One region of the Rummeliibacillus sp. JY-2-4R genome, then DNA from elsewhere that is predicted to be linked to it. Evidence: riboswitches for the same ligand, from Rfam matches in the RefSeq annotation. Region 1 holds a riboswitch; the other holds the start of a gene.

Region 1 (12,849 bases):
AATAATTAATCAATTGAATTATGCTTCAACAAGATTTGCAGGTTTTACGTATTTTAAGACTGGTTGACGTGCAGCGCGTGTTTCATCTAGACGACTGATAACAGTTGTGTGTGGCGCTTCTTGAACAATCTCTGGTGATTCTTCTGCTTCTTTTGCAATTTGAATCATCGCATCGCAGAAAGCATCTAATGTTTCTTTAGATTCTGTTTCAGTTGGCTCAATCATTAAACCCTCTTCCACATTTAATGGGAAGTAAGTTGTTGGTGGATGATAGCCAAAGTCTAGCAGTCTTTTTGCGATATCAAGCGTACGTACGCCCAGTTTTTTCTGACGACTACCACTTAATACAAATTCATGTTTACAATGACGATTGTAAGGTAATTCATAATATGGTTGTAAACGGCGCATCATATAGTTCGCGTTAATAACAGCATTTTCTGTAACAGCTTTTAAGCCATCTGGACCCATGGAACGAATATAAGTATATGCACGTACATTTATACCAAAGTTACCATAGTAAGGTTTTACACGGCCAATAGATTGTGGACGGTTATAATCAAAATGATATCCTTGTTCTGTTTTAACTAGCACTGGTTTTGGTAAAAATGGAATCAAATCCTCTTTAACACCAACAGGACCAGAACCAGGACCACCGCCGCCATGAGGACCAGTAAATGTCTTGTGTAAGTTTAAATGAACACAGTCAAATCCCATATCTCCAGGACGCGCTTTTGACATTACCGCATTAAGGTTCGCGCCATCATAGTAAACTTTACCACCAACACCGTGAACGATATCTGCTATTTCTAGAATATTTCCTTCAAATAGTCCTAGTGTATTTGGGTTTGTAAGCATTAAAGCAGCAGTATCTGGACCTACAACATTGCGCAAATCTTCAAGACTTACAAGACCATTTTCATCAGACTTTACAGTGACGATATCAAATCCTGCTACAGATGCAGATGCTGGGTTTGTTCCATGCGCTGAGTCAGGCACAATCACTTTAGTACGTCCAAAGTCTCCATTTGTCTCATGGAATGCACGGATCATCATAAGTGCAGTCCATTCGCCATGAGCACCAGCAGCTGGTTGAAGTGTTACTTCATCCATACCCGTAATTTCGATTAAATGTTGTTGTAAATCATACATTAATTCAAGTGCACCTTGCACTGAATTTTCTTCTTGTAAAGGATGAATATTTGCAAAACCAGGGAATCTTGCAACAGATTCATTAATCTTTGGATTGTATTTCATTGTACATGAACCAAGTGGATAGAATCCTGAATCCACACCATGGTTACGGCGTGATAGTGCTGTATAGTGACGCATGATATCTAATTCAGATAGCTCTGGTAATTCAGCCTCTTCCTCACGAATAGCTGCTGTTGGTAAAATAGTAGATAATTCTAATTCTGGAACATCTAATTCAGGTAAACTATAACCTACGCGACCCTCTTTAGATAATTCGAATACAAGCGGTTGATTTTCCTTATGCATGTTGAAGAGCCCCCATTTCTTGAACAAGTGCATCAATTTCTTCTTTTGTACGTTGTTCAGTAACAGCAATTAATACATGGTTTTCTAATTCAGGTTTTACTTTACCTAAATTAAAGCCACCAATTATACCTTTTGTCAATAAAGCTGTATTCAATTCTTCAACTGAACCATTTACTTTAACAACAATTTCATTGAAATGAGCGCCATTGAAAGGTACTTCAAATCCAGCACGTACAAAAGCTTCTTTTGCATAATGCGTTTTTAGAATATTTTGTTTTGCCATTTCTTGAACACCTTTTTTACCAAGTGCTGTCATTGCTACAGACGCTGCTAATGCATTTAATGCTTGGTTAGAGCAAATATTAGAAGTAGCTTTTTCACGACGAATATGTTGTTCACGTGCTTGTAGCGTTAGTACAAAACCACGACGGCCTTCTTCATCTACTGTTTCTCCAATTAGACGACCAGGAACCTTACGCATTAATTTTGTAGTTGTAGCAAAGTAACCGCAATGTGGACCACCAAAAGCTTCAGGAATACCAAATGGTTGAGCATCTCCAACTGTAATATCTGCTCCCATTTTGCCAGGAGGTGTTAGAATTCCCAATGATAATGGATTGCTTGAAATAATTGAAAGACCTTTCACTGCATGAATTGCATCAGAAATTGCCTGAACATTTTCGATTTGTCCATAGAAGTTTGGATATTGTACCATGACACCTGCAGTATTATTATCAATTAAACTTTCAAGCACTTCTAAGTCTGTTTTCCCATCTTTTAACGGTACAGTAACCACTTCAATGGATTGACCATATGCGTAAGTTTTTACAACATCTTGGGCAATTGGATGTACCGCTTCTGATACTAACAGTTTTTTTCGACGAGTTTGACCTGCGGCTAGCATTCCGGCTTCTGCAAGTGCTGTTCCTCCATCGTACATAGAAGAGTTTGCAAGATCCATACCTGTTAGTTCAGCAATCATTGTTTGGAATTCAAAGATTGCTTGCAATTCCCCTTGAGAAATTTCAGGTTGATATGGTGTATAAGCAGTATAAAATTCAGAACGAGAAATGACATGGTCTACAATAACAGGTTTATAGTGATCATACACACCTGCTCCTAGGAATGAGACATACTCATCACTATTTGCATTTTGTTTTGCAAGTTGAGCTAATTCTTTTAATAATGCTGTTTCTGATTTTGCAGGTTTGATATTGTATTCACCTTTAAATCGGATCTTTTCTGGGATGTCAGCGAATAATTCATCAACTGATGATACACCAATAACCTTTAACATATCTTGCTGATCTTGTTCAGTCATTGGTAAATAGCGATGTTTCATGCAATAAAACCTCTCTTCACTTTATTTTTGGCGTTTATAAAAAGGTGTTTCTACCGTTTTTACCTTAAGTCTACGATTTCGAATTTCAATCTCTAATTCTTGGCCCACAACCGCATATTCACTTTTCACAAGTGCTAACCCAATATTACGTTTAGTTAGTGGCGATTGTGTACCTGTTGTTACCTCACCGATTTCTTCTTCCCCTTTATAGACTTTATATCCATGACGAGGGATCCCTTTGTCAATCATTTCAATGCCAATACTTTTTCTTGGCACACCATTTTCCTTTTGAGCGAGTAATGCATCCTTACCGATGAAATCTTCTTTATTTAATTTCACGACAAAGTTAATACCTGCTTCAAGTGGTGAAATAGTATTTGATAATTCTTGTCCATACAATGGAAGGCATGATTCAAATCGAAGAGTATCACGTGCACCTAAACCACAAGGAAGAACTCCCTTTGATTCTCCAGCTTGTAAGATTAAATCCCAAAGTGCAACAATTGCATCATTGGAAGCATATATTTCGAAACCATCTTCGCCAGTATAACCAGTACGAGATACTAAAGTATCGTAGCCTTTTATATTTACATGTTGTTGTAAACGGAATGGTTTGATTTCTTGAAGATTCGTTTCAGTTAATTGTTGTAACACTTCTAATGCAATAGGTCCTTGAAGTGCTAATTGACCGAATTCACTTGAACGATTTGTGATTGTCACATCTCCAAAAGCCTGTTTTTTCATCCAATCAAAATCTTTTTCAATATTTGCTGCATTTACAACTAATAAATACTTAGCTTCTTCTAGTTTGTAGATTAGTAAATCATCTACAACTCCACCATCTTCATAACACATTGTTGTATATTGTGTTTGATTGATTGCAACTTTTGAAACATCATTTGTCACTAAATTTTGCAAATAAGCTAAACTATCTGAACCTTCAACAAAGATTTCTCCCATATGCGAAACATCGAATAACCCCGCATTTTTGCGAACAGCTTCATGTTCAGCTTTAATAGAAGAAAATTGCACAGGTAAATCCCATCCACCAAAATCAATTGTTTTACCGCCATATTTTGCATATGAATCAAATAATGGTGTATGTTTTAATTCTGTTCCCATTTTGTTGCCCCCTAATCCTCATAGTCTTATCCAGCTCCACGCGCCAGGTCCTCGAAAGTACACAGTATGATGTGATTTCGATAGCCTAAGTACGCCGTACGATTCGACGTACTTAGGCTATCTTCCTTCGTTCGGACGCGTTCAGCATTTAAATAAAAAGACAGAGAAATCCAATTTTTGGATTTCTCTGTCCCATGCACCTGAAAGTTTAACCATTACGGTTGGCCTCTTTGGTGGCTACTTAGAGTAGCTCTCTCCAGAGTTGCGTCCCTTACGAGTCTTTTTGCCTGAGAGATTCATAGCACTTTGCTACTTGCTCCTTCGGCGACGCAATTTTTGCGTTCTCTCCCCGTACAATCATCCGCTTCCAAGAATAAATCTTGGTTCATTTCATTTCAATGTTCTATAACAGGATTGCTTGACTATATCCTAACATTGAATTACGAAAACTGCAATAAGTTTATGAAAAATGTTTCAAAGACGAATAATAAACTTACAGACCGTAAAATCATTCGCCTTTCAGTCTGGTAATTTGGAATGCTGCGTATTCAACAATTTGTCTTAATGATCTTCCTTCAGTTCGTATCGTTATATGTGTTGAACTTTTATAATATCTTCTACGCTGGTAAAACAAATCTTCTAACTCTTGTTTCGTTGAACGTTGAACAATAGGTCGATTTTTGTCTTTGTGAATTCTCTTCCAAATATCAGGAAAAGTCGCATCTAAAAATAACACTAATCCAGTTTGTCGCATAATTCTTCTATTTTCTGCATTCATCGCAACTCCACCACCAGTTGAAATAATGCAAAATTCATCTCGGAAGTCTCGCAAAAATTCCGTTTCTATTTTACGAAAATAATCTTCCCCTTTTTGCTCGAAAATCTCTGGAATAGCCATTTTTTCCCTTCTCACGATTTCTTTATCCATGTCGTAATATGGCATTCTTAGAAAATAACTGAGTCTTCTGCCAATTGCGCTTTTCCCACTCCCCATAAAGCCAACTAAATATACTTTTCTCATTTTTCTCACCTTCTTAGACAAAGCAAATGCCTTACAACTTTATATCACTTTTATTTATAGTAGCATGAACACTTGTCGATTCCAATAAATCATTCAAGGATGAGAAAAAATATAAGAAATTTAGGAGTTTATGTCAAATATTCATATTAATTTGAGCTACTAACCGTTTTATTTTCAATATTTTCATTTTCTAATTGAATAGAGTTTAATACGATTTTTGTTTGATCAATAGCTGCGATTTTCAAAGCATCATATGCTCTATAATGTGATTCATATGATGTACTAGCAGATAACAGTAAATTTGTAACAAAAAATAGGAAAATCAATGCAGTTAACAGTAAAAAACCCTCTTCATTTCTGAACATTCGGTACAATATATACTCTACTCCTTTCATCCCCATTTGCAAAGTAGACAGACATATTGACCACATAATTACGATAGTCAAAATTAGCATCTCGAATTCCAAATAATAAAGGTTGATACCCTTCGTCTCGTCTTAATTCACCCATTCCGATTGCATGCACTGCTACATCCCCTCTATTTTCGGTGAAATAATGAATACTCTTCTTATCATAATAAATTTCTTCTGCTTCGGTTAATTCATTTTGTAATTGAAATGCGAACAACTCCCATTGCAATTCACTACTATTAAGAATTCCTTTGCTTTTTTGACTATACCAAGTACAAAATAGTAAAAAGAAATGGGCAAACAGAACCAAAATCATTAGTTGGAGCAATGAATCTAATAATGTAAAACCCCCTTCTTCCTTTAAACTAAGGATTCGCATTTACACATAGCCTTTCGCTTTTTATATTTGTGTATTGTATACAAACTTGACTTTCGTCTCCTTCCCAATAATAAATCACTTCATCTATCTCAATTTCACCTTGATATTTTTGAAACTTTTTAATATTGCCAGCTGCATACAATGCTGCTTCTGCAGCATGAAGACTTAACTTTTTGCTATAAAGGGATGTCTCAAGACGATAAAAGAACGGCAATAATGTTCCAAATATAAGCATAACAATGACAAATGCCAGTAATGATTCTGGCAACGAATGTCCTTTTTCATTGAACAATTTTTACCCTTCCTTCGCCTAGATACACAATGAGTTTCGTAAGCCTACCGTTTACACTAAAAACCATGGTCCCCGCCTTAGCGACCGTATGGTTTTCTGAAAATTGTACAACATTTATATTACCAGTATGATGATATCGGATTTTTTTTGAATATTGTCTAACAATTATCGGCTTTTCTTTATTTATTTTCGATACATAAATTCGAATTTCACTTAATTCTTTTGGAACATATAAATACGTAGAGCTTTTATACTCATATGACAAGGCCTGAGTCAATTCTATATCAGTTTTCAATTCTTGGATAAAGCGGTCCTCTAGTTGTCGATCAAATTGTTTCTTACATACATTAATACCAATCATACAAATAATCATAGTAATTGAAAGAACTAATAACATCTCAATCAATGTAAAACCTTTTTGATTTTTGTAAATACGTTTAATCTGAGACTTCAACTTTGCCATCAGTAATCGTAATCGTTTTCCCTTTACAAGTATTCGAATCACCCGTCATTAGATATTCTGCATCTGCTAATTGGCTAGTTGATGAAGGATATTCTCCTAAATCAATTCTGTAAGCTTCTACCTGTCCTTGTACCATTTTGACATATGCGTCACACCCCTTTTGATCGACTGTTGCAAAATGTTTAGTAACATTCGGAATGGCAATGAGAACTAATATGGCAATGATAAAAAGCACGATTAACATCTCAATTAAAGTAAAACCTTTTTGATTCATTATTTTCATAAATCACACTCCCCCTTTTAAATAAGATCCATCATTTCGTACATTGGCAATAAAATAGCTAAATAAGCGCCTAAGATACAAAGTGCAACGATCAGAAAAAGTAATGGTTGGACAAAAGCAAGAGTCCGCTCTACGTTATTTTCTGTTCGTTTAACAAGAAATTCACTATAAATCTGTAATTCTCTCCCTAAATTCCCTCCTTGTTCACCATGGAGGACATGTGCATTAAATCCCTTATAAAAACAATTTTCTCTCTCAATCGCAGTTGATAAGGACTCTCCAAAGATTATTCTCTTCTGAATCATTTCTGCAATTTTCGCTAAATAGGGTTGCAATTTCTGTTTTTGAAGAATTTCGAGCGCTTCCTGCATAGATATTCCACTTTCAATTAGCCCTCCTAATTCATAAGAAAATTGTCGAGTCAATTGTAATTTGAAATTTCGATTCACAACTGGAATTTTCAACAATAAGTCCAACCGTTCTTTTAGAGTCTTTTTCCGTAGCCAACTCCAGAAGAAAATTAATAGTGAAACAAATAAAACAGCTAAAATTATAAATAAATCTGGTAAGTGTAAAAAGAATGAGGATAATGTCAATTGAACATTACCTTCTGAAGCTCGATTATTCATCATAAACGACATATTCGGTAAAAAGTACGTTCTAAAAGCCCAAAATAGCAAGATTAGAAATATAAATAGCATGATTGGGTATGTTAGTAATTTTAATAATTGTTGCCTATTCCGTTCTTTCTTTTCCAATTGAATTGCTACGGTGTGTAATGCTTGTACTGTTTTCCCGTGCTGTTCTGCAACTAATATGGTCATTAGATAAATATTGGGTATTCCTAATACTTTCAGAACATCTGTCATTGACGATCCATTTCGTAATTGCTTCAAAAGATGATTTTCTATCTCAGACATATTCTTAATATGATGAGGCATTAACATAAATAAAGAATCTGAAAATGTATATCCTTCTTTTAACAGAACACTCATCTTTTTTAATAATTGTGCAGGCTCTCTTAACGGAGCTTTTCTTTTGTTAAACATATTATCTATATGTTTTTTCCTTAGGTCTAAGGGTAATTGCACCAGATCTTACCCCCTTTTCCAACTGTCCTTTTAATGTATATTCATCAGGAAGTTGATAAGAATGTCCATATTCAATAGCTCTAAAAGCATCCTCTAAAAATTGATTTGCTAGTATTTCATAAATAGCTTTTGTTTGTTGCATCGTATTGGAGTAAACAAGCCGCTGTGCAACAACACCTAAAACTGTTTGTTTAAGTTCTTCAAGTGATATTCCTAAATCTAATAAACGATAAATGCACCCTACTGTGTCTTTACTATGAATTGTCGTAACAACAAAATGACCAGTTAATACAGCTTCGATTGCGATTTCTGCCGTTTCACGATCTCGTATTTCACCAATCATAATCACGTCGGGGGAATGTCTTAAAATTGCTTTTAATCCGACCGCATAGGTTACTCCAGCTCTTTCATTCACTTGAATTTGTAGTAAATTCGATTGATTATTTTCTACTGGATCTTCCAAAGAAATAATATGTTTATGATGATTACTCGCTAGATGATTGATTAAAGAATATAAAGTTGTTGATTTTCCACTTCCAGTTGGACCAGTTACAAATAAAATACCTTGAGGTTTTTCTGCGAGTTGAACTAATAGTTTTGCTGAATCAGAAAATAAACTTAACGCAGATATAGGCAATGTACGATTTTGAAGCATGATGCGAATTACAAGACTTTCTTTTAAAAAAACTGATGGTAATGTTGATACACGAAAAGAAATCTGTTGATTGTTGTATTTTTGCTCGAATGAGCCACTTTGGGGTTTTCTTTTTTCACTAATATCTAATGAGGATAAAAATTTCAAATAAGAAATCATTCGATCTCCTAAGTCTTGGGGAAGTTTTCCAGCCGCATTTAGCTGGCCGTACTTTCTAAAATATATTTCATATAGATTTTCTGTTGGCATAACGTGTAAATCTGATGCACCAAATTTTATTGCTTTTTGGAGTAGATGCATAACTTTTTGTTCAATTATTGTTTCAGTAACAGACATATTCCCTCCCTTCAACCTTACAAGTAATGACCGCTCGTTACCTGTTAACAATATTATACATGGTCTATATTGGAAAAGGAAGGATTTATTTCTACAAAGCACATGACTATTTTCCCATCGCTCAACAACTTTAGTACAATAGAACTGAAATATTTGATATTTCGATTGTTTATAGAGGTGCAATCCCTAAATAACACAAAAAAATCATAATTTACAGAAGTATAAAACCTTTATTACTGATAAAATTGTATTATTACATTATTGAATTATAATAATAATGATTACACTGGAGGTGAAATAGTTATATGATTAATCAACTTAAAGTTACCAGTACACTATCTGATGAGACAAGATTTTCTATATATCAATTTATGCTTCAAGAAAAGAGGGCCTTTTCTGTTCAGGATATTGCGGAACGCTTTCAAATTCACCCTAATGTAGCGAGACTCCATTTGACGAAGTTAAATGAGATTGAGATAATTAATTCGGAATATGAAAAAACCGGTAAGGGTGGTCGGCCAGGAAGAAAGTATAAAGCCGCACAAGAAGGCATAACTTTGTCTTTTCCAAAACGAAATTATAATGAGCTATTAGATTGGACACTTGAGATTCTCTCAGAATTTGGTGAAGATGCCAAACGTATTGGAAAGAAAATTTGCCATAAAAAAGGAACTGAAGTTATGGAAAATCTTCTCTCAAGTCATGGCAAAGATAAAAACCTCTTAACATTTGAACAAAAAGTTGAGTATATCACCGAAGCGGCATCATTAATTGGCTACGTACCTCTAATAAAGGATACACCAAATGGAAGGACGATTTCCTTTGCTGTTTATAATTGTCCATTTCTAAATGAAGTAGAAAAGCATTCACAACTAATATGTGATCTACATGAATCGTATCTAACAGGACAGTTTGATTACCTTTTTGAAGTAAAGGATTTTCTTCAAATTGAAAGTATGACAAATAGTTGTGATTATTGTACTTATCATGTTGAGATATAACAAAATATACTATATTTTTGCTTATACTATACACTAATTTCACGAAGTCTTTTAACTCGCGGTTTACATGTATCATGAAAATCATTTATAATAATTATGAGATTATTGTGTCTACGTAAAGGAGGGAATCGTACATGGACAATATGTATAAAGTGCTCGGCTTCTGGACAGGTATTTTCGCAGTTATGTTTTATTTAGGTGGTATGAAAGAGGTTTCGCTATTATTCGTAGCTAACACAGGATTTTTCCTTCTATTAGGCTTTTTAAACCTTACAGAACGTATGTATATGTACATTTTTGGTGCGTACTTAACAGTATTCTTTGCTGGATTCACGTATTACGCTACATTCATTCACGTACCAGGTTTAGAACATTAATAGTTCAAAAAGACAGTCACTTGACTGTCTTTTTGTTTTCTCTTAGTTTTTATTCGCAATATTTTTTATCCATGTTAAGGAAAGTAACATCATATAAACAAATGATATGGCTAATTAAGCTTTTTTAATCTAAAATCCATTTAAAAAAGGATTTAATTCCATTTCAATATCTACTCTAGTAGGATTCCCATGACCTGGATAAATAATTGTCTCTTCATCAAGTGTTAATAACTTGTCATGAATTGATGATAAGAGTTGCTTACTATTCCCTTCCGGTAAATCTGTTCTGCCGATACTTCCCTCAAATAGTGTATCCCCTACAATTGCAAATCCCTCATTCTTAAATAAGAATGTAATGCTTCCTGGCGAATGACCAGGAGTATGCAAAATTTCAAAGCTGAAATTACCCTTCTCTACTATTTTCTCTTCGCTGATTAATTGGTCAGTAGGCTCAATAATAATATCAGGTATTTCTGCATATTTAGCCGAGCCATTCTTTTTAGGATCTTGCAACCAACTAGATTCCTTTTTATGCAAGTAAACTGGTATTTTGAAGGCTTCTCTTACAGCATCAACACCACCAATATGGTCGAAATGTGCATGCGTTAAAAGAATAGCAAGCGGTTTCAGATTAAGTGCTCTTAATTGTTTTACAAATTTTTCTCCTTCACCACCAGGATCAATAACCAAGCATTCATTTTCTGAATTACTAATGACATAGCAATTTGCTTGAACTGGCCCAAGTGGAAATGTACGAACGTTCAACATTTTCATCACCTCTTCTACATTATACAGATAAATAAATTCAGCTACTATTGTTGAAGGTTCAAATTTATAAAAAGAATTAAAAATTGATTGAAAAATTCCAACTTATCACCACTTTCAAATTTCCGATACTTTTAGTTCTCGACAAAAGTAATAAATAGCTTTACAATAGAGGAGGAATATTGTTTGCGACATTCATTTTCTGATGTCGAAAGGAGTGTCTATATTGAACTTATTAATGGTTATTTTTGGCCTAGTTGCAATTCTAGGTCTTGTTGGCACTGTGCAAAGCATTAAAGAAAAAGCTATTCTTGGAATTATTTTTAACTTCGCAGCTTTTGCAGTGTTCGGATGGTTCGTTGTGATGACTGTCCTACATCAAGGTTTTCCACCAAGCCTTCATCACTAATATTTATAGTAGTAAAAAAGATATCCTGTTTCAGGATATCTTTTTTTGTTTTTTAGAAGGTTTATGACTAAAGTTAACATTGATTCAATCTTTAATATAAAATAAAAAGCCACATAGCTAGTCGATTAGCTATGTGGCTATCAATATGATTAAAATTTACTTTTTACTACTAACATTGGATTTTGCTTTTTCCTTATCGTAGAAACGGAGCAAGTCACCATTAATGATTTTATCAGAATAATACAGTTTTTTAGAAGCTTGATCAATATATGGATCACAGTTTTTCGACTCAGTTTGTTCACCAGTTTTCTTGTCGTAACATACTTCTCCTGCATATAAAAATTTATCTGTTACGAATCGTCCATCACGGAACGCTACAAAGTTTTTATGATCTTTTGAGAATAAATCTGTACCCATTTGTAAATCATTTGATGTGTCGACACCTAATAAATGTAACACAGTCGGTCTTACGTCCATTTGACCAGCAACTTCATGCATTTGTTTACCTATACCTGAATGTGGTATATGGATAAAGAATGGAACTTTTTGAAGTTGTGCAGAATCAAAGGGTGTTATTGAATCTTTTCCTAAATATTGAGCCATAGCTTTATTATGGTTTTCTGAAATACCATAGTGGTCACCATACATAACAATAATAGAATTATCGTATAATCCAGATGCTTTTAGATCTTTAAATAACTCTTTAATTGCTTCATCTGTATATCGTACAGTTTGGAAATAGCGATTTACAGTATTGTCACTAGATGTGTATGGTTTAATAAATTGGTCCTCTGGATCAGATGTAAATGGAAAATGGTTAGACAATGTTATCATACGAGTATAGAAAGGTTGAGGCATTGTCTTCATAATTTGAACAGATTGATCCATAAACGGAATATCTTTTAATCCCCAGTTTGCAGAGTTATCATCCGTTACTTTATAAGAATCCACATCGTAGAAATGCTTAATATTTAATGCTTGATACATCATATCACGGTTCCAGAAGCTCTTGTTATTGGCGTGAAGTACAGAAGTATAATAACCATTATGATTTAAGCTATCTGCCATTGAGTTAAATGTATTTCCACTGTTTGTGAAGAATACTGCTCCACCACCAGTACCATATAATGAGTTTTCAATAATAAACTCTGCATCTGAAGTTTTTCCTAAACCAGTTTGATGATAAAAGTTATCAAAATAGAATGTGTCTTTATCTTTTGACAGTTTGTTTAGGAATGGCGTAATTTCTTGACCATTCACTTTATTATTAATTACGAAGTTTTGAGTTGATTCTAATGAAATAATGATGACATTACGTTTTTTAGCTACTCCAAAGGTTTTAGGTTTGTCACTACCTTGGTTTGATTTTACATAGTTAGTAACTTCCGTTAACTCGCTGCCATCAG
Region 2 (12,849 bases), 950 kb from region 1:
ATCCGTTAATTTTTGTAAAATAGCTTCTGCCTTTGGACCTTGAATCGCAAGTTGAGCCACATCATTTGAAATATTTTGAAGTGTCACTTCGCCTTTTACATTTTGCTTCATCCAGTCATAATCTTTTTCAATGTTTGCTGCATTTACTACAAGCAAATATTTTTCATCTGCTAATTTGTAAACAAGTAAGTCGTCCACTGTAGTACCATCTGGGTAGCACATAGCTGTGTATTGTGCCTTATTGATGGCAATCTTCGTTACATCATTCGTAACGAGATAGTTGATATAGCTTTCTGCATCTTTTCCATCAATAAGTATTTCTCCCATATGGGATACATCAAATAGTCCGGCAACATTTCGAACTGCTTCATGCTCTTCTATAATGCTTGAAAACTGTACTGGAAGTTCCCAGCCGCCAAAGTCAATGACCTTTGCTCCAGATTTTTTATATGATTCAAATAGTGGCGTTCGTTTTAAAGTTGTTTCAATACTCATTTTGGCACCTCCGATTAAATTTCCTGCGCAATAATTGTTATTTCAGTTATCCTCTTATACGTTCACTGGTTGTTGAACCAATGGGAATGCTTCGCAAATGGCTTTTGTTGTCTCTTTTGCTTTTTTAAGAACGTCTTCGTCTCCGTTACTCTTTAGGACTGAAGCAATAACTTCACCTATTTTCACCATTTCCTCTTGCTTCATGCCACGTGTAGTTAAAGCAGCTGTTCCCATACGAATACCGCTTGTGACAAATGGGCTCTCCGGATCAAATGGAATTGTGTTTTTATTGACTGTGATTCCTGCTTCTTCTAATAACTTTTCAGCAACTTTCCCAGTTAAGTTCCATGGGCGTAAATCTAAAAGGACTATATGATTATCAGTGCCACCAGAAACAAGTGATGCCCCTTCTTTTTTCAATGTTTCGCTTAAAGTTTGAGCATTTTCAATGATTTGCTGTGCATAAGTTTTGAAGCTTGGTTGTAATGCTTCATTGAAAGCAACCGCTTTAGCAGCAATGATGTGCATTAATGGTCCACCTTGAATACCTGGGAATACGGCTTTATTGATTTTTTTGATTAACTCATCATCATTTGTTAAGATGATTCCGCCGCGTGGTCCTCTCAATGTTTTATGTGTTGTACTTGTAACGACATCTGCATATGGAATTGGTGATGGATGAAGTCCTGCTGCAACAAGACCAGCAATATGTGCCATATCCACCATGAATTTTGCTCCTACTAGATCAGCAATTTCTTTAAAGCGAGCAAAATCTATGACTCTTGGGTAGGCACTTGCACCAGCAATAATCAATTTTGGTTTCTCTTTTTTCGCGATTTCTTCTAGTTCATCGTAATCTATCAATTGCGTATCTTCTTTTACGCCATAGGATACAATGTCAAACCATTTACCTGAAATGCTAACAGGGCTACCATGAGTTAAGTGACCGCCATGAGAAAGATTCATCCCCATCACTTTGTCGCCTGGTTCAAGTAATGCATAAAATACGGCAAGGTTTGCTTGTGCACCTGAATGTGGTTGAACATTAGCATATTTTGCACCAAACAATTTCGTTAGGCGCTCAATTGCTGTTTGTTCTGCTACATCAACAAATTCACATCCGCCATAGTAACGTTTACCTGGATAGCCTTCTGCGTATTTGTTTGTCATGACACTTCCCATCGCTTCTAGCACATCTTCGCTTACAAAGTTTTCTGATGCGATCAACTCCAGTGTTTGATGTTGTCGATTACTTTCCTGTTCAATTGCTGCAAAGATGGCTGAATCATTTTGTCGTAAACTCATGTAAATTCCTCCTTCAAATTTGGTTTTGGTAGTACCAAACAATAGCACTTCACCTTACTACGAATCTACTTTTCTATGTATAGACAAACCTTTTTTGGACGCAAAAAAGGACAGAAAAGGGAAGCCGTAGCTTGATCCCTTCTCTGTCCTTTTACCTGAGAGTTTAACTCCTTTGTTTATGGAGTCTTCCCCGTTGGTGGCGTAATACTATGTCGCGCTCTCCAGAGGTGCGTCCGGTTGTAGTTCCTTCTACCTGAGAGATTTGTTCCAAGGGTTTTTTTAGAACTTGCTCCTTCGGTGGCGTTTGCTTAATGCACTCTCCTACAACCATCATCCGCAATATTGTTTTGTATATTCAGAATAATTTCAATATTGCGTGATGTCAATATTTATTTTTTATTTTCATATATTTTCTTCTTTAATCAAATTTCTTCTACAAATGATTCCTCAGTTGTTTGATCCACCATTTCTGCATTTGGCTTTCTTAGCTTATAAACGGCAATCAACATGATAAACCAAACAGGCGTTACGAATAAGGCAACACGAGTGTCTTGCGCAAATGCAAGTACCACAAGTACAAATGCAAGAAAAGCAAGGATTACATAATTTGCAACTGGATATAGTGGCATTTTAAATTTGTTTGCTTTTGCTAGTTCTGGTCTTGTTTTGCGATATTTCATGTGACAAATCACTGTGATTCCCCAAATAAAGATAAAACATACTGTAGAAACACTAGTAATTAGCGTGAATACCCCTTCTGGAATTAAATAATTCAAAATAACTGATATTAAAATAATCGTACTTGAGAAGAACAATGCATTAGAAGGCACTTTACGTGCATCCAGTTTGGCAAATTTTGCAGGTGCATTTTTTTCTCTTGCTAATGAAAAGACCATTCGGCTTGTACTGAAAATACCGCTATTACATGCAGAAGCTGCGGATGTTAGTACAACGAAATTGATAATACCTGCAGCTGCAGCGATACCAACTGACGCAAAGACTTGTACAAATGGGCTCTTCGCAGGATCAAGTGCGCTCCACGGATAAACACTCATAATAACAATAAGTGCACCAATGTAGAAAATGATCACTCGAATAGGAATGTTATTGATGGCTTTTGGAATTACTTTTTCAGGATCTTCTGTTTCACCAGCTGTAAGACCTACAAGTTCAATACCAACAAACGCGAAAACGACCATTTGGAATGATAGTATAAAGCCATTCATACCATTTGGGAACCATCCATCATGACTCCATAGATTCGTGAAACTAGCTGCACCCGAATCTGTATTGAAGCCTTTTATAATCATGACAACCCCAACGACAATAAGAGCAATAATCGCGATAACTTTAACTAATGCGAACCAGAACTCCATTTCACCGAAAAGCTTAACAGTAGCAAGATTCATACATAACAAGATGACAAGTGCGATTAAACCTGGCATCCACTGCGGTACATTAGGGAACCAATACTGCGTATAAATGCCAACTGCTGTTAAATCAGCCATCGCAATGGAAACCCAGCAAAACCAATAGGTCCATCCAGTAATAAATGCTGCCATATCCCCTAAATAATCATCTACAAAATCAACAAACGAATGATAGTTTAAGTTAGATAATAGTAATTCTCCTAGTGCACGCATGATTAAGAAACAAATAATACCTGTAATCATGTAAGCAAATAAGATAGATGGTCCTGCTAAATGAATTGACTTACCAGCACCAAGAAATAACCCTGTTCCAATAGCACCACCAATAGCAATAAGTTGTACGTGTCTGTTTTTTAGACCTCTTTGTAATTGTTGTTGTTCCATACGATCATCCTCTCAACTTTAATAAATTTGAATCTAGGAAACTAGTGATCATTGTAGATTACTAGCCCCTTCCAAAAAACTAAGAGTTTCACGACAATTGTTAAACAATGAAAACAAATTCCCCCTTCTTCTCAACAAAAAAAAGAACAGAAGAAGGCCTAATCACCTTCTCTGTCCTTTTACCTGAAAGTTTATCCCACAAGCTTCGTGGGTCCCCTTTGGTGGCAATAACTTGCACTCTCCAGAGTTGCGTCCTATATTGGTTCATTTACCTGAGAGATTTACTCCAATGGTTTTTTTGGAATTTGCTCCTTCGGTGGTGTTTCTCTTCACTCTCTCCCAATATAATCATCCGCATATTTTGTTTTTGTGTTATAATACAGGAATACGTTAGATATTTTACAAAATTCATATAATTCAAAACGTATTCTTTCAGTAACCCACTTTTTTGATTTCAATAGTGGTTACCACCCTTCATCAAACTATTAATAAAGGGCTTTCATTTATTATATTTCAAAGTTCACAAAAAAGAAATATATTTTTTCTAAAAATTTCGAATATTACAAATAAAGGAATGTAATTAGGATTATTTTCACTCATTTATCCCAAATCCTCATGTGGTTTATATAAAGCTAGCTACCTTAAAAATTCAAAACACCACAAGGCGGGATAACAATTACCCATCCTTGTGGTGTTTTTACTATCATTTTATAATAACATCCCTAAATATTTTTCGAAGTTCACGCCTTCTACTTTTGGAATTTCTTCCATAGAAGAATCTTGAATAGCCTTGTTAAGAAATTTTTCAGCAAGTTGGACCGATTCTTCCAAATCCTCTCCGCGCATCATGCCACCCATAATGACGGAGGCAAATAAGTCTCCTGTACCAGAATAGCTTTGCCCGTTGTACGGCATTGCATTATAAAACGTTCTATTTCCATCCAAATACATATTTCCAATATAACGCTCATTTGAATTTTCATTTGGTGGATTGACGCCCGTAATAATCACTTGTGCACCTGTTTCTTGCTGCAATGTGTTTCCTGCTTCCTCAATGGTTTGTAGGAAGTCTTTTTCGTTTGTATAACTATGTAACTTCTCATAAGATAACCCGGTTAATAAACAACATTCCGTTACATTCGGTGTGATCACATTTGCACATTTCACCAGTTCCCTCATGCGCATAAGCAATTCCTCTGTAAAAAGCTTATAAGCCTCGCCCATATCTCCCATTACGGGATCTACTAGCAACCGTGTTTTATCTGATTTAAATGTCTCTAAAAAGCGGAAAATATTATTAATTTGCTCCCGACCCGTTACAAAACCAGTATAGATGCCATCAAAACTTACATTCATCTTGGTCCATTCATCTTCAAAATAGTGCATTTTATCTGTAAAATCTTCGCAAAAAAAGCTCGAATAACCGGTCTGCGCAGACAAAATAGCAGTTGGCAAAGGACACGCTTGTACCCCCATTACCGAAAGAACCGGAATAGCAGCTGTCAATGAGCATTTTCCAAAAGATGATAAATCCTGTATTACTGCAACTTTTTTCATAGTGGCCTCCATTTTAAATATCTTGAAAATTAAAGTAGAAAATCTTTATTAACAGTATAGCATCCTTTATTCGTTGAGAATGTATAAACATAAATGCTTCTTTAAATTCTAATTAAATTAGGACATTATTTGTTGTATTCGAGGATAATATTTCCTAAAACGCGGATGTTTTTTCTGGAATCACGAATAATCGAACTCAAATCGCGGATGATTCATCGTAAATCGCGGATGTTCGCTTGTTACACCTATGAATATTTTCAAAAACTTGTATTCAAAAAGATTTACATAATTCCAGTTTAATTCATTCTCTTAATGCAAAGAATTTCTTTTTAAGTAGACTAGCAAGGTTTATAAAATAAAGATGTTCACTCTCAATTATACACAATAAAGTAAATAGTACTTTTAAAAAAGTTGCTGTTTAAGATAGTTGTTTACACTAGTGACTTTTAATATGTAAACAAAAAGACCGTCGACGTGGGTGTATCGTACGGTCATAATAATGATTTTTAATGGTATTCCTTCATAAATAACTCATTCTTCATGTTTATAGTGATGGAGGCCAAATATATTGTTTTCCCCAACTCTCTCTTGCAAGGCTTTCAATTTGTTCAATAATCTGAACATCAACGAGGGATGCGTCCCCATGTTCATAAGGGTTATAGTGGAAGACATACATACGAGATACAAATTGGGCAAATGGAAGTGAGGCTTCCCCTTCCTCTTCACCATGATTTTTTACAGACGGCTCAATTCCTTGTCCCCAGTTTTGGCCACTGTCATTGTTCGGATTGTAAAAATAAACCCGATATTCACCTTCTTTATCTTGGGCAATACGCTGGATGGAAACGGCATGAAGCCCCAACAACTGGCCATGAATATCCGTTATAAAAATACCTACAGGGTTTGGATATATGAGTTCATACCCATCGTTATACTCAGGATGATGAGTGGCATAAAACAATCGGACAAACCTAGAATAATTGATGACTGTTCTTGTTAGTGGATCAATAATACTGGCAAACCCGCGTTGAATCCAGTCTCCGTAAAATTCAGGATTTACCCATTTATGTCCATCCTGTCCTCGAAGCAATGTCCTTTTCATCATTTCGTTATAAATCTTATCAAGATGTTTCACTAAAACCTTGGATACTGGATCTAGTTCTTGATGTATTTCTGAAGCAACCCCTTCCACTAATAAAGATGAATGAATAATATCCCCTTCAAAAACCATATGAATATCGTTATCCCTAGCAGCACGTGCAATAAACTCGAGCAATTGGCCAGCGTCATGCTGTGACCATAGGCTAATTGCGCGTGTAGACTGACATGTGGGATTCATTCCTTGACCTACCCCTAAAGGCTGACCTAACACGCTTAACGTTCCGGACACTAGAATAGCATTTGCCGTTAATCCCTCGCACTTTGTTTCAGGTGTTAACAAGATTTCCTGCACTTCTGGATGAATCTCAAGTTCCAGTAAGCGTTGAATTCCTAGCGTAATCGGTTCCTGAGAGAGCAAACCTCTATTTAACACTTTCGCCAGTCCATAAATCGACTGGGCTGTTTGCGGATAAATAGAATCTTGTATCAACTCATCAACAAGCTCACGATGATCATGTAAAAGCGCTTGCCCTATTTCAGTCAATTGAAGAGCTGCAGGTAACAAATCAGAATGTTCACGAGCTAAATATCTGAGGAGCACTGCATGATAAGGGGATACAAGTCCCGTTTCGACGATTGACAGCCCAAACGATTCTGCTTCCTTTACCAACTCTTTTTTGGTGGCATCTTTTAAAGCCGCTCGATATTCATTGAAGTCATTCGCATGTTTGCTTAAATGACTTGGCGTTGTGATAGCATTTACATATTGTTGTAGAGAAGATTTCACTTTCTCATCAATGTTTGATTCCATAATCTGTTGTGCCATCGTAATCATGTTGAGTATTCGATTAACCATAATTGGACGCTGTATTGTAAGACGGTCGATTTCTGACACGATTTTCTTAGCAATTGCTTGAAAGGATAGTTCCTCCCCTAAGAAATGAAAGAGCCTTTCAGCTCGTTCAATATGTTCACCAGCATTCACTCTCGCCTCTTCTGTTTCTGGTGGAAATAAAATATCGAGATTTAAAGCTAATACTTCGTTTAAAAAATCTTTTGCTTCTTGGGCAGTTAATTCCTTATGTTCATATGTTCCTTTTGCAATGGCTAGCATTCGCAGCTCACTAAGCAATTCTACAATTGAATTCACACCTTTTAATTTTAATGAACCACCAACTAGAGGTGCTTGAAGTTTTGAAGCATTCTCCCAAGGTCCATTCAAAAACACACCTGCTTCATCAAAACGATGAGCATAATGAAACAATTCCTTTATACCTTCTTCTGTTTGAGTTAGTTCACTAGCCTGCCTGAAAACTTCTTTTTGATAATTGCTTTTCAAATACGGATCTGCCTGTCCAAGCAGATCCAGCGTCTGTTCAAAATTTGGTAATACTGATTTATCTAGAGCCTCCATCTTCCATTCCTCCTCATTCCTATTCAAAAATAAAAGTAGATGAATTATGTTATAAAATTCCGTCTGTAATTCCACTAATATCCAGTAATGTATAATTTATTTCCCTTAATTAAATCTTTCAAACTCTCATTTTTTTAAAAATTATTGCTTTCGGTCCAAATCTTTTACGAATCGTTGTCTAGTTTTCTGACTTTTGTGCTAGTAAAGATTTATTTAGTGCTAGCATTCTTAATGAATACTTTAATAGAATGAGTAGATTAATATGTAGAAATTTCGATTATTTTATCTAGTGTTACTTAGTGTAAGGAGGTTCTTGTTATATTAGAAGATATATTCAAGTGGATTAGAGGATGTGATTATCCGAAATAAAATGAACCTCAAATTAGCAAATTTGAGGTTCATTTTTGTTATTACTTTTTCGTGCGTTTATCCTTCTCATTCGCAGCGTCAGCACGTTGAAAATCTTTTCGATAGAGAATTTCTTGCATAGATGTTAGTCCATTATATTTTGTTGTGAAATGCTGAGGTGGTAACTTTTGGTCCTTCACAATGATCACTCCTTTCTTTATCTTCTAAAAGTTTTTCCTTTGGAATAGATGGATATACCATTATTTTTTGTAATGAATGAATTTAGTCAAGATGAACCAGGAGGATTTATTATTTCAAAAGGTATTTCTGTAATTGAGTAACTTTTTGTGTTTTTCTACTATTTAATTGGAATCATAGGTTGTGTTGGTTATTTTCTTATTGCAAAATGTTTTTTATATAGACTGGCGAGGTTTATAAAAAGAAAAGAAATTTATAAACAGATGGTGTTTTCGTTACCAAAATTTTAAACTTTCTTTGAAAACTTGCTCTCTTTCTTACTAGTTACTATATTGTCATAGCGAATTTTATAAAAATGATGTTTCATTTAGTAAAACACGGGTATATATATGACATAAGAAAATTAAATTATTAAAACATTAAGGAGTTGCATGTAGATGACAAAAGTAGTTTTAGTAAATGGAGAATATTTAGCAATCTTAGATGAAAGACAAGAAGTACACACGAAGAAGTTGCCTGAAGGATTAGAACTTGGACCAATGGGTGAAGTCCAATACGACCAAAAAACCGGAGAAATTATTGTTGATGGTCAGGCCATTTAAGCTCTTTTCACCATTAGCTACATAGAAAGCCTACTCATTATTATTGGATAATGAATAGGCTTTTTGTGTTTGAGTAATTGGATCTCATTCAATTCGCTCATTTTTGCTGGTAATTCGTTCTTTTGACGCTTTAATTCGCCCTTTTGATGCTCCAATTCTCCCTTTTCATCTTGCTATTCGCTCTTTTCTAAATTGCACTCTCACTATATGAAATTTAAGTCTCCGAAAAATCCGAATTAAATCTATTTATAAATATTTAGACTAGCGAGGTATATAAAATTAAATCGAAGATAATATACGGTGATGATTGGCAATTGTTTGGTACAATGTGAAAATACGAGATGGAAAAATTGGAAGTCTTATGATTTGAAATATTAGTAATACCATATAGGGTTAATAACTTAAGGATGGGTTATTTTAGATTTAATGATAAAAAAGCTCTAATCCCGTGTAAGACTTGGATTAGAGCTTTTGGATTTAAAAACATTTATGAACACAGTACGTACTAAGTATGAATAGGTTAAAGTTAAATTTTGCTTTCTATTGCGAAACCTCTAAGTGAAAGAGGATAATGATGTGTCTTGATGAATTCTCGTTATTGGATAGGCGAAGCTATATTAATAGGAAAAGACTTTCTTTCAAACAGATTAGTTTTTCACTTCATACCATGCGAGTTTAGGTCTTGTATCAGGATAGCCGTATTGTTTACGATCATTCTTTCGTTCTTCTGTAAAATCAAACCAACTTTTATCACTCTCTGGATCGTTAGCATAATAGACAATGCAACGAAATGCATCTTCTAGGCAGGGATCTTCCCAGTATTCACACTTTTCTTCCCAACGATTAAATAACTCAGAACCTTTCATGTTCTTTATTTCACTCAGCGAATTGTAACCTAAATCCACTACCCTTTGCGCCACTTTTGGACCAATAGAAGGAACGGTTTGAAATATAGCTAAAGCTCGTAAATATTTTGCCCTCTCCATTGTCACTTCCAAACATTGAGATAATATTGATAAATCCATACTCGAAATATCTTTTAATTTAATTTTACAAGCTTTTAATTTTGCTCTTTCTTCACTAGTCAAAGGAAGTTTTGGAGTAGAATTCGGCACAGGTTTCACCTTTCATACATGTTCTTCAAGTTTCTTTAAACTGCTTTCTACAAAAATCCATAATCTTAAAAAATTCTCTTCTGATTTATCCACAGCTGAAATAGTACAAATAGCAATGCGGAGTGGATTATACATGTCTTATGAAATAGCAACACTATGGATTATTATATATTCAAGAACTTTTTTCGGTTACCTAGAATTTATACCTCATCCCCAATTAATTCAACAATTATCATGTCATTGAATGTTGTTTGGCGCTCTTCAATGTTGCTTATATCGTTCCACTCAATTTTATACTCATGGTTCAGATGATACGTTATGTCATTCTTACTGTCGGTTTTTGGATTATTGCATCAACCTGTTCCTAAGAAATTTAATATAGGATTAAAGACAACAATATCCATTTCTATTTTTAGAAGTTTCTTTTGCCAATCCAAAATAATTGATGTTTCGTTCTAATTGAACTTTATATTCTTCTTTTGGCAAATTGGCTCTTAAGAAGATTGCCCATTCAAACTGTATACTGAACTCATTGTTAATTTCCATATTGCCTTTTGAAACTTTGCGATAAACTTAACTTGTAAATCCACACCAGTCACCCTTACATTAGTTAACCCTTTTGAAACGGATCCTTCTGGTGTGAAACTATACTCTCTAACCCTTTTTAAATCAAATTTATCATCGTAAAAACGGTAATTCATTAAAACATTGGATTTTTGAATCTTATTCTTTTGAAGAATTTAATATCTTTCAGGCAATTCCCAGATCCAATTTACCCAGCTTTTTACTGTTGAGGCCCTTCGAATATAAGTAGATTGTGAATTAACATTGTACAAGTTTGAACTTTCCAGTATAGTTGCAATTTTTTTCTTATCTAATGCTGAATTTTTGAGTTTTTCTAAAAAGACATTTCGAAAAGCAATATGCTTCAATATTTCTTCAGCTAGCGCCAGGTATTTTTCACGTGGTTTGTAGGACATGATTCGTTTACCTTTTTTTGATAGGCGAATCTTAGTTACTCCATTTTCTCTCCATCTCTCCACCAATCCAAGATACATTGCAGCAGTTGAATAATAACCCGTTTGTCTAATGTCAAAGTCGTAGGTTTGGGTTATTTCGTCGTAGGTTAAGTCGCCATCGTGTAACAATCCTAACATGTCTATTACTCTTTCAAAACTATCGGCCTGCGGGAATGGTATTTCGGGTTCTGAAACTGGTTCAATGAATAATACTAAATTATGTATATCCTTTACAGTGATAGATTGTGAATTAATAATATAATCTCTTTGTTCTATCAAATGTATTGAATTGTATTCATATGGATTCTCAAATTCATACTTAAAGAAGCTAAAAATATCGTTTGAGTATGTAAAGAAAACAGGTTTTATAGCTTTATCTAACTTTGATTTCCATAAACGATAAGGATAATACAGTTGTCTTATTAGAAAATCGTCAACAGTTGTGTTTTTAGCTTCTACTATAACAAATTTATTACGACCCTCGTATCCCCCATCTATCTCTATTTGCGAATTTTCTACGTTGAAATTTACCAATTCTCCTTGTTTAGTCTTAATATCAAAATTAAATTTTTTTGAAGACATTCGTCCAAAAACAGTTGGTTTTACGGGTTCTCCTACAACATCATCTATAAGACCGGCAACTAATGCGCAGCTAAGAGCCGCAGATTCAGAATATAGGTTATTTGTATCAATAGACTCAATATAAGAAGGCAATTCAAACCTTTTTGGATTAATTCTTTTGTTGTATTTTACCTTCTCGTAAACATTAAATTTACCGATTATGTAACTGGAACGACTATTTGGAAGGATAGCAAGCTTATGCTTTTGAAACTGTTGAGGAAGATTACTAGAGTGGTCAAACTTAGTCATTAAGCGTGGTTCTCTATATTCTCTAATAGCATTTGCCGTTATTTCATAAAATCCCTTTTCTTCTACTTCATTTGCTATATCATATCTTTCAAATAATTGATTCCAGGAATTGTCAGTTTTACCAATTTTCTTTGTCATAGTATGTTACCAATCCCTCCTATATACTCTCTTTAATTCGCTTCTATTAATTAACGATTGTCTGTTAAAATCTGTATAACTCTGTGATGGAGTCAATTAAGGAACTTAGCGCGACTTATATGCTCTTTTTATCCAATTCAACAATATTATTTGAAAGTTTTGATGAATCCATTAACATTATTAGCTTGCAAAAAGCGATAGGGCTTACTGTGTCATTTGAGGAATCCAGATAAACAAATCCTCTTATAATATTGGAATAAAAAACCACCAAAGGCTATGGTGGTTTTTGTTTTATCTACTTTAGATTAACTTTTTCTTATGCACTTTTCAATATATCAAACAACACCTTGATAAACTTATGATCTTAAAATCTCACCTAAATACTCGTTGTTTAACATATTCAGATTAATGATATAGCTAATTTCACTAAAGGCCTCATATAAAGGTTTTTTTGCTGTATGCCATCCTTGGCCATCAGTGATCCATACAAATTGGATATCAGAGTTTTTCTTGAATATAAATTTACTCATTTCAGTAAATTCACCAGAAACAGATTTTAGTTTTGAACCTCCTCCACCATAATAATTTACTTCAATTATTGTCAATTTATTTTTTTGAGGATTATATACTGCAAAATCATGAGCTCTAATAGATTCATTATATGGCATATCAAAATTCCATTTGAGTTTTATTGCTGGTGAAGTAGCTTGAGCCAAATATTCAAGACCATTTTCTTCGCAAATACTTTTTACCTTTTTCTCAACTATTTGTTCCATAAAAGTGCCACTTCGATTTTTTCTTCCATTGCTGTCAAGACCAACTTCTACTCCCGTAACATAATCTACTAAACTACTTGTACAATGTTTAGTAAGA

The links. A riboswitch is a leader RNA that binds a small molecule or an ion and turns the genes downstream of it on or off. The one in region 1 is predicted to bind glycine.
Region 2: linked by a shared signal. The riboswitch ahead of glyA (serine hydroxymethyltransferase) and the one ahead of gcvT (glycine cleavage system aminomethyltransferase GcvT) in region 1 are both predicted to bind glycine.

The regions. Positions count from the first base shown of each region.
Region 1 is NZ_CM132623.1:2,630,051-2,642,899, forward strand. Features, by position in the region: gene gcvPB (aminomethyl-transferring glycine dehydrogenase subunit GcvPB) at 19-1,497, opposite strand; gene gcvPA (aminomethyl-transferring glycine dehydrogenase subunit GcvPA) at 1,490-2,839, opposite strand; gene gcvT (glycine cleavage system aminomethyltransferase GcvT) at 2,861-3,961, opposite strand; glycine riboswitch at 4,227-4,322, opposite strand; gene ACWV26_RS12880 (shikimate kinase) at 4,470-4,982, opposite strand; gene ACWV26_RS12885 (hypothetical protein) at 5,129-5,356, opposite strand; gene comGF (competence type IV pilus minor pilin ComGF) at 5,334-5,771, opposite strand; gene ACWV26_RS12895 (hypothetical protein) at 5,758-6,063, opposite strand; gene comGD (competence type IV pilus minor pilin ComGD) at 6,053-6,526, opposite strand; gene comGC (competence type IV pilus major pilin ComGC) at 6,501-6,809, opposite strand; gene comGB (competence type IV pilus assembly protein ComGB) at 6,827-7,900, opposite strand; gene comGA (competence type IV pilus ATPase ComGA) at 7,860-8,891, opposite strand; gene ACWV26_RS12920 (helix-turn-helix transcriptional regulator) at 9,197-9,892, shown strand; gene ACWV26_RS12925 (DUF2626 family protein) at 10,027-10,269, shown strand; gene ACWV26_RS12930 (MBL fold metallo-hydrolase) at 10,399-11,037, opposite strand; gene ACWV26_RS12935 (DUF2759 domain-containing protein) at 11,261-11,443, shown strand; gene ACWV26_RS12940 (LTA synthase family protein) at 11,600-12,849, opposite strand, start outside.
Region 2 is NZ_CM132623.1:1,681,765-1,694,613, reverse strand. Features, by position in the region: gene gcvT (glycine cleavage system aminomethyltransferase GcvT) at 1-495, opposite strand, end outside; gene glyA (serine hydroxymethyltransferase) at 550-1,800, opposite strand; glycine riboswitch at 2,031-2,134, opposite strand; gene ACWV26_RS08200 (amino acid permease) at 2,223-3,614, opposite strand; glycine riboswitch at 3,784-3,861, opposite strand; glycine riboswitch at 3,865-3,966, opposite strand; gene ACWV26_RS08195 (pyridoxamine kinase) at 4,323-5,171, opposite strand; gene ACWV26_RS08190 (hypothetical protein) at 5,716-7,686, opposite strand; gene ACWV26_RS08185 (YfhE family protein) at 8,097-8,234, opposite strand; gene ACWV26_RS08180 (hypothetical protein) at 8,670-8,834, shown strand; gene ACWV26_RS08175 (helix-hairpin-helix domain-containing protein) at 9,482-9,949, opposite strand; gene ACWV26_RS08170 (type II restriction enzyme) at 10,690-11,976, opposite strand; gene ACWV26_RS08165 (type II restriction endonuclease) at 12,333-12,849, opposite strand, start outside.